One region of the Geobacillus zalihae genome, then DNA from elsewhere that is predicted to be linked to it. Evidence: riboswitches for the same ligand, from Rfam matches in the RefSeq annotation. Region 1 holds a riboswitch; each other region holds the start of a gene.

Region 1 (2,198 bases):
ACGGCACTTGAGTAATGGCAAAAATGCCGGCGAATTTCAAAAACGAGGCGGTGACTCCCCCATCAGGAGACGGAAACGCCAGGGCAAGCTGCAGGGACGTCATGACATATGTAGCCAAATCAGACAAACAAGCGGCAAGAAACAAAGCCGCTCGATTGGATACCGCCCCTTTTCGGCACAGTTGATACACTCCGTACGCGACGAACGGGCCGACGATCGCCATCGACATCGCATTGGCCCCAAGCGTCGTCACTCCTCCGTGGGCAAGAAGCAGCGCTTGAAAGAGAAGAACGACTGTGCCGATCACCACCATCACCCATGGTCCAAACAAAACCGAGCCGAAGCCGATCCCGGTCGGATGCGAGCTGCTGCCGGTGACGGATGGAATTTTCAACGCCGACAATACAAATGTAAACGCGCCAGCTAACGCCATCAGAAGCTTATGTTCGGGGTGCTGCTTCAGCGTATGCACAAGCCGCCGCAATCCGAACACAAAGAACGGCAAAAACAACAGCCACCAAAACAGCGCCCATTTGACAGGCAAAAATCCTTCCATAATGTGCATGGCATACGCTTCATTTTCATTCGTCAACAAAAAATAAGAAACGAACAAAGCCGCCATTCCGCTCCATCGAACCGCTCTCTTCATTTATCCCTTCACTCCTTTCGCAGCATGTTCCGTTTTCCGTTTTCCGCTTGGCGCCTCCCGTTCGCCGGCTGGCGTCAACACCAATTCGCCTTCGTATTCATACGTCGCCCACTCCCGCATCGGAACCCCCTCACCCAAATGGGCGCGCACAACCTCCTTCGCCCGCTCCGGCGTCATCTGTCGATACCAGATGCCTTGCGGATAGACGATCATCACGCACGCGTCTTGGCATCGTCCGTTGCAGCGCGTCCTTGTTGTATGGACAGCGTCGTCAAGCCCGAGACGGGCGATCTCCTCGCGCACCGCCGTTGTCACATCATCCCCGCCATGGCGGAGGCACGTCCCTCCGTTGCAAATGAGCACATGATGCTTCATTCCCCGCAAATCCCATGTCGCCACCGAATCCCCCCCTTTTTGGCTAGAATGATAGAATTTAGACGCAGACAGACGGGCAGGTTTTCGGCAAAAGAAAAAGCACCTCTACAGCAGAGGTGCAGAAAAATGTATACGAAAGCCGTAAACGGCCCAAACAGGCCCAATGTAGCCATCATTCTCCCGCACGTCTGCCTATAGTCCCGTAGGCATCCGTCCGATCCAAACAAGGCAGGTCTCCTGACTTAGGATCATCGCTTGACGGCGTCTTCCCGAAGCATCCTTCAGTGACTTGCTGCCGCAAAGCTCCCCATCACAGTGGCGGGCACCGTGCCGGATTTTCACCGGGCTTCCCTTTTCACCCAAACCCTAAAGCAGGCTTAGGCACCTTGTCTGTTTCTCGCCTATTGATCTTGTCATGGAACAAGCATCCGTTCTCATCGTAGTACAACTTGATGGCAGGCGTCAACCGTTTTTTGCCGACAGAGTCAGTCAAGACTTTGTGGAGAACATTTTTTCGGTTCACTACGGGCGTTGTCAATCACTAGTTAGCGAACCATTTTCAGGAATTCATATCGTAAGCGCTTTCGGACTCTCATCCCTCATCTTGAGGCGATGATACGATATTCCATTTTTTTACACCCAACCACCATCCCGGAGCGCCGACAACGCTTGATGGATCGGTGTCCCGGATGACCGCTGCAGACACGGTAGATTCTGACGCACCACATCTGCCCATAACCGTCCGGCCTTCCGTTTGGCCTGTTCGATCCGCTTGGACTTTGTTGAGGCCGAGGCCGCCGTTCGGGTCTCTTCTTCCTCCACCAACTGCCCATTTCTCCGCCAAATCCCGTCGATTCGGGCCGCCATCGCCCTCAGAAACGCCCGAAGCCCTTGGTCTTTCCAGCTGCGGCGGGATTTCACCCGATGCGCAAACCGGCTCATCACGCTCTCGGCGTGGCCCATCGGACGCATGCCGGTCGTCTCCACCCCTTGCTCCGACAGCCACTCCCGATAGTCCCGGATGCATCCCGGCATCGACTCGATCCGGCGGATCATGGCAGCCATCTGCTTCTCTTTCGCTTCGTCCTCCAACGTGCCGACCGCGCTGTTCAGCTCCACGAGAAGCCCCTCTTCGTCTTGTTTCGCCAGCTTCTTCCGCACCTCCCGCCAACGC
Region 2 (2,198 bases), 940 kb from region 1:
ACCGGATGCAGTATATTGATCTTCATACATGGCTAAGGGGCGATATTTTAGTCAAAGCGGACAAAATGACGATGGCCCATTCGCTTGAGCTGCGCGTTCCCTTTTTAGACAAAAAGGTATTTGAGGTTGCTAGGCAAATCGCCCCTGATATGAAGATAGCCAACGGTACGACGAAATATATTTTACGTAAAGCCGCCGAAGGCATCGTGCCGGATCATGTGTTAAACCGGAAAAAATTAGGGTTCCCCGTGCCGATTCGCCACTGGCTGAAAAACGAAATGTATGACTGGGCGAGACAGCTCATCCACGAAAGCGAAACCGATCATCTGTTCCATAAGGATGTGCTCCATCGGCTGCTGGATGAACATGCCCGCCACAAGGCGGACCACAGCCGCAAGCTGTGGACGGTGTTGGCGTTTATGGTTTGGCATCAAGTGTATGTGGAAAAGAAGTACGATTTTGCTTCATCCGCACAAAGCGAGGAGCGGCCAGCGTCTGTTTTGGAGGCGTAGCAGGGAAACGACAGGGCGTTCTAAGGGCGACACCTAGAACGCCTTTTTCGATGGTGCGGACAGTTTCCTTGCCTTTGGCGAAGCGAAAGAGAAAATTTGCTTTCTCCCGCTCTTGCAATTTTCCCGGTTTTGGTATATGCTTGTTCCATCAGGATGCTAAATACTATATATTGGTTTTGAAGTCTTGTTGTACAACTACATATCGTTCTGCCAAGCAATGGTGTCCATCAGGACTTAATAGGGAATCCGGTGTGAATCCGGAACTGCCCCCGCAACTGTATGTGCGGACGAAATGGGATGGCCACTGGCGGCAAGAGCCGTTCGGCGCGCCGCTGGGAAGGCCCCAAAGTAGGACGATGCACGAGTCAGGAGACCTGCCTTGCTTGGAACGTTTCATGTTCTTCGGGGTGTGAGAAGATGAAACGATAGGGGAAAAGAAAAAGGGTTTCGTATGCCTTTTTTCCGTCTGTCGTTTCATCCGCTCGCCTGCCCGAGCGGATTTTTTATTGAAGGAGTGGGGAAACGAATGACCGTATTGACGAAAACGATCATCCTCGATGACCAAGGGAAGCCGGTTTCGTTTTCACGTGAAGAGTTTGCGTCGCTGATTGGGCAAGCCGCCGCTGGATTCGGCCGTCTGTCGCTTGATGAATACGTCGAGCGTGTTTGGCAGCTTCTTAGCCGAAAGGAGTCCGTCACGGTAGAACAGCTGCACCAAACGGCTATTTTGGAAGGACTTTCTTACATTGATGAAGAGGAGCCGGACTGGACGTTTGTGTGCGCCCGGCTGTATTTGCGGCAATTGTACCGTGAAGCGGCGCGGCAGCGCGGGTACGATGAACGCGAGCGGTATGGCGATTTCTACTCGCTGCTTGTTGCGCTGACGGAACAAGGGGTGTACAGTCCGTTCTTGCTTGAACGTTATACGAAAGAAGAAGTCGACGCCATCGGTGCGTTTCTTGATCCGGAGAAGGACAAGCTGTTTACGTACATTGGGCTGCGCACGCTCGCGGACCGGTATTTGGCGCGCGATTATGAGCGGCGGTTGTATGAATTGCCGCAGGAGCGGTTTTTGGTCATTGCCATGACGCTCATGGCGAATGAACCGCAAAAGCAGCGGCTTGCGCTCGTGAAGGAAGCGTATTGGGCGTTAAGCAACTTATACATGACCGTGGCGACGCCGACGCTTGCCAACGCTGGGAAGTCGTACGGCCAGCTCTCAAGCTGCTTTGTCGATACGGTCGATGACAGCTTGCAAGGAATTTATGACAGCAACACCGACATCGCCAACTTGTCGAAATCGGGCGGCGGCATCGGCGTCTATTTAGGCAAAATCCGTTCGCGCGGCAGCGACATCAAAGGGTTCAAAGGGGTTTCCTCCGGCGTCATCCCGTGGATGAAGCAGTTGAACAATACAGCGGTGAGCGTCGATCAGCTGGGGCAGCGCAAAGGGGCCATTTCCGTCTATTTGGATGTATGGCATAAAGACATTTTTGCGTTTCTCGATGCGCGGCTCAACAACGGCGACGAACGGCTGCGGACGCATGATTTGTTCACCGGCGTGTGCATTCCGGACTTGTTCATGGAGCAAGTCGAACAGCGCGGCGACTGGTACTTGTTTGATCCGCATGAAGTGCGGAAGGTGATGGGGTTTAGCTTGGAAGATTTTTATGATGAGGAAAAAGG
Region 3 (2,198 bases), 520 kb from region 1:
TTTCCAAGCGGCGCGCGCCAACACTTGCTTCGCTCCGCCGTATGTCGTGATGATGACATCCGGCTTATAGGCCACGGCTTTTTCTTCCGTCACCATCGGCCAGCCTTCCAAGCTGCCGGCGACGTTTTTCGCTGAAATCACTTGAAGCATCTCATCCATAAACGTCCCTTTGCCGGCCGTATACAGCTGCGGCGGCGGCGACACTTCAATCCAGACATTGGCCTGTTTGTCCGCCGGGATTTGTTTCGCTTTTTCTTTGATTTTCGCAAGCTTCTCTTTCATCTCATCAATCACTTGCTTCGCTTTGTCTGTCGTCCCGGTCGCTTTGCCGATCAAGTCGATGGACGCATATACATCGTCGAACGACTTCGCGTCATTGACGACAAGCACGGTAATGCCGGCGTCTTTCAATTGCTTGAGGCCATCGCGCGAGTTATGGGCGCTTGACGCGTGGGCCAAGACGAGATCCGGTTTGAGCGAAATGATTTTCTCGACATTAAACTCCATGCCGCCGATTTTCGTTTTCGTTTTGACGTCTTCCGGATAATTGTCAAAATCGCTGACGCCGACGATCTTATCGCCCAACCCCAACGCATAGGCGATTTCCGTATTGCTCGGGATGAGCGAGACGATTTTTTTCGGTTCCGCTTTGATCGTGACATCCTCGCCAAGCCCGTCTTTCACTGTCACTGGAAACGCCGCTTGTTCCGTTTTCGGCTCGTCTTTTTTCGCAGGCTCGGTGCTGCCATTCGCCCCGCCACAGCCGACGAGCACGGCGGCCAAAAGGAAGAACACCGCCACCACCGCCGGCCATGTCCAACGTTTCATCCGTCATTCCCCCTTCAGTGATGTATGTACAATAAAAAACGCCCATTCCGCCTAAATCTGGGAATGAGCGCGAAACAGACCGCCAATGGGCACAACAATGCCCTGTACGACTGTTTCCGCGTCTCACCCCCCGAAGATTCGGAAACTGCGGCAAGCAAGGCAGGTCTACTGGCTCATGCTTCATCCTACTCTGAAGCCTTCCCGTACGGAAAACAGCGCAAGCCATCTGTCCGTACAGTGGCGATTTCATTTCGTCCGCATTGACAGTTGCGGGGACAGCTCCGGATTCCCACCGGATTCCCTATTAAGCCGTTTCGGCACCTTGCTGCAAATGGATTCAGTTATGGGATATGGACATTTTTATATTAAAACAGCGTTTGCCGTTTGACAACTATTTTTATAGAAAACTGGCAGCCAGCTCTCCAAACCAGCGTTCCCAGCCAAGCGTCCGCCTAACCGCCATAGGAAAAGGCGCCCCGCCTTTATGCAAGACGCCTTTCTGACTGCCGGCTCCACTCGTCACTGTTGAATATATTTGTCAAACACAAAACCAAAATCTTTGACCGTATAGTTCTTTTTCGCTTCCGTCAGCCAGCGAAAAGCGTATTCATTCACGGCCTGAAAATCCGCCGACACATTGGCGCCGTCGCCGCGCATGTTGGCAAACACCTTGGCCGCCAGTTCCAAACTCCGCTCCGCATAGTTGAACTTCGTTTCGTTTTCATGGCAAATGTCCGCGATCGCCAGCAGCGATTTATACAAGTCTTTCAGTTCCTCGATATGCTTTTTATGCACATCGATCGAGTATGCGTGCGGGCCGATTTTAAATTTGATTTCCGCATCCAAATCGACCGTCCCGGCTGTTTCGAGCGACACGTCGGAAATCGGATGCTTATAGTAATCGTAGCGGCGCAGCGTCCGTTTTTTGCTCGCGGCGCTCGTGCCGTCCAGATGAATGAGCGCGCGGTTTGTGAAGCAATATTCATCGGATTTCGACTTGATGAGAAAATAGATTTTTTCTCCATCCTCGTGCATCACATAATCATCGGCATCCACTTTGTCGTAGTCTTTCGGCTGAATAACCGAGCCGATGTCGCTTAGCCCAAGCACATCGGCGGCGACTTTTCCAAACATGCTCATGTTCCTCCGGCTCCTTCCACGTTTTATCGGCGCCCACCTATTGGCGGATGAACGGCGTTTTGCCTTAACAAGGCGCCGTAATCTCATACCTTTCATCTATGTAATACGTCGAGATCGGAAAAACGTTTCATCGCCTCTAAAAATCAAAGACCCGACGCCTTTTATGACGGCGTCAGGCTTTACAAGCGACTACAGTTCCCCGCTTAGACGGGAGTCTTTGTTCGTGAGCC
Region 4 (2,198 bases), 1.6 Mb from region 1:
CCATCTACAATCCCAGCAACTAATATTTTATCTTTCGGAAATCCATAGGTGTTTATGTTTTTCATGTTTTCGCCATTATCATGTACAAAGTCAAGCCCAATGCCTGCGACAGGTAAAGCAACGATTTCACGATAATGCGACACGCTATCAAAATATGTTTGTAAAATAAGGTTTATATTTGGTACACCGCGATGAAAAACTTCATATACATCACGAAATGCATCGACGATGTCATCGTCTATATCTTGGACGAGAATCGGTTCATCGATTTGGACGAATGACACGCCCGCTTCGCTTAGTTGTTTGAATAATTCTACATAAACAGGAACTAATCGTGCGAGATGTTTGCGCCACTCGTGTCGATCGTATTGCTTAGAAAGCAAAAGAAACGTAATCGGTCCAAGCAACACAGGTTTTGTTTCTAAATCGAATGTTTCTTTTACAAGGTTGTATTCTTTCAATAGGCGATTCTCCACTAATCTTGGCTTTGTTTGTCCAATTTCAGGCACGATGTAATGGTAATTTGTATTAAACCATTTCGTCATTTCAAGCGCATGTTGCCCATTTGTCCCGCGTGCCATCGCAAAATATTGCTCAAGTGTATCGTCTATTTGTTGAAATTGCTCTGGAATATATCCAAACATGAATGCTGTATCTAATACGTGATCGTATAAAGAAAAATCTCCAATTGGAATGAGATCGATTCCTTTCTCCATCTGTTTACGAATCGAATCAAGTCGAATCGCTTCCATCATTTTGGTGCATTGTTCTTTGGTGATCTGCCCATTCCAAAACGATTCTAACGTCTTTTTCCATTCTCTTTTCTCCCCAATGCGTGGATACCCTACATTTGAACTGCGGATGAACATGTGGAAGCACCTCCAGTTATTTGATCCCAATCAAGCAAAAAACCCTCTTCCAACGGAAGGAGGGTATAACTAGCTTGTATTGAGATACGTGAAGTGCCTCAATATCATATGTCCTCACTCCTCCCTATGACGCGTAGGTCGAAAGTGCATACAACAGGCAGGTCTCCTGACTTAGCTTCATCGCTGTTTATCTCCTTCCCATTTCAAATGAAACAGTGGATTGTGATAAACAGCTCTGCATCACAGTGGCGCGACCGTGTTGGATTTTCACCAAACTTCCCTTTTAAGGTTCACCACATGTGTGAACCACCTGTTGCGTGAACTGATTATTTGGTTGTATAAAATTTAGAATAAAAGAATTTTTTGTTTTTTTCAACCGAAATGTTTTTGTGAAGGGGTTTTAAGAGGCATAACGGCATAGTAAGCAGGGATATTTTTTGAGTTAATATTAGTATTTTATGTAAAAATATGTTTTTTGTGAAAATGCAGGACTGACGTGTGATTTTCATCCCCGGGTGGAGGGCAAAGTGCGCTGCCCATGGAATTTTTCTGCGAAAACAAAACACCGTTTCTTGTACATTCTTTCAGAAAGCCTTTTCCCTCTTTTCTGAAGAGTGTGCTAAATTTTTTGTGAATTGTTTCGGAGGCTCTTCACCAAAAGTTGTACATGATTTTTTCTGAACATACCCCATTTACGCTTGTAAGGGAAAATCAACAAATCAGTGATTTTTTCAAATCTTTGTGCAGGAAGCTGTATTGCTTGTCAAGTACATGTTGTGGTGAGGAGCCGTTTCGGGCGGAAATTTCCATTTGTTTCAAAGATGGGGAGGAAATTTGATCAAGTTTCACGACTTTGTCATTGACATTCAAATGTATATGGATGGTGGGAAAGACGAGGAGGAGATCCAGATGGATAAGTCGATGAGACACGACATCGCACTGTTTCGGTACAGGATGATCGCTCCGTTGGTGAATGGGCACCTCGACCTGCCTTCCGTTTTGCCTATTCGATCGAGCTTGGCTCTGTTCCCATGTCTTGATCCGACAGCTACTCTTGGCAACACCGGACGCATCCCAGCGTCGACTCGGTTCGGCCTGCTCTTGCTTTGGTTCATTTCCTCTGTGGCAACGGAAAAAATCGCCCTTATTCATTACAGAAATCTTGTGCTCCTCTCCCCCTTAAAGGAGTGGGAGGAAGCGCAATATGGTATAATTTTCTTGACGATTGGAATGCGCCAAGCCTGTTCCGTCCGTCTCTATCCGACAAAAGAACAGGAACCGTATATCCGGAGCATCATAGGATGTTGCCGATTTGTGTACAATCATTTT

What was found. Region 1 has a riboswitch for cobalamin ahead of QWV57_RS09115 ((2Fe-2S) ferredoxin domain-containing protein). Riboswitches for the same ligand answer to the same signal wherever they lie in the genome.
Region 2: it holds a riboswitch for cobalamin, as region 1 does, so the genes downstream of both, QWV57_RS04360 (ribonucleoside-diphosphate reductase subunit alpha) here and QWV57_RS09115 ((2Fe-2S) ferredoxin domain-containing protein) in region 1, are expected to answer to the same signal.
Region 3: it holds a riboswitch for cobalamin, as region 1 does, so the genes downstream of both, QWV57_RS11555 (ABC transporter substrate-binding protein) here and QWV57_RS09115 ((2Fe-2S) ferredoxin domain-containing protein) in region 1, are expected to answer to the same signal.
Region 4: it holds a riboswitch for cobalamin, as region 1 does, so the genes downstream of both, metE (5-methyltetrahydropteroyltriglutamate--homocysteine S-methyltransferase) here and QWV57_RS09115 ((2Fe-2S) ferredoxin domain-containing protein) in region 1, are expected to answer to the same signal.

What each region holds. Positions count from the first base shown of each region.
Region 1 is NZ_CP129217.1:1,779,391-1,781,588, forward strand. It holds gene QWV57_RS09110 (energy-coupling factor ABC transporter permease) at 1-649, opposite strand, end outside; gene QWV57_RS09115 ((2Fe-2S) ferredoxin domain-containing protein) at 650-1,048, opposite strand; cobalamin riboswitch at 1,235-1,428, opposite strand; gene QWV57_RS09120 (ISLre2-like element ISGsp3 family transposase) at 1,658-2,198, opposite strand, start outside.
Region 2 is NZ_CP129217.1:837,161-839,358, forward strand. It holds gene asnB (asparagine synthase (glutamine-hydrolyzing)) at 1-512, shown strand, start outside; cobalamin riboswitch at 713-908, shown strand; gene QWV57_RS04360 (ribonucleoside-diphosphate reductase subunit alpha) at 964-2,198, shown strand, end outside.
Region 3 is NZ_CP129217.1:2,296,970-2,299,167, forward strand. It holds gene QWV57_RS11555 (ABC transporter substrate-binding protein) at 1-828, opposite strand, end outside; cobalamin riboswitch at 970-1,168, opposite strand; gene QWV57_RS11560 (PH domain-containing protein) at 1,348-1,962, opposite strand.
Region 4 is NZ_CP129217.1:205,133-207,330, forward strand. It holds gene metE (5-methyltetrahydropteroyltriglutamate--homocysteine S-methyltransferase) at 1-869, opposite strand, end outside; cobalamin riboswitch at 1,009-1,198, opposite strand; partial or broken gene QWV57_RS17980 (helix-turn-helix domain-containing protein) at 1,779-1,856, shown strand; gene QWV57_RS01125 (helix-turn-helix domain-containing protein) at 1,839-2,198, shown strand, end outside.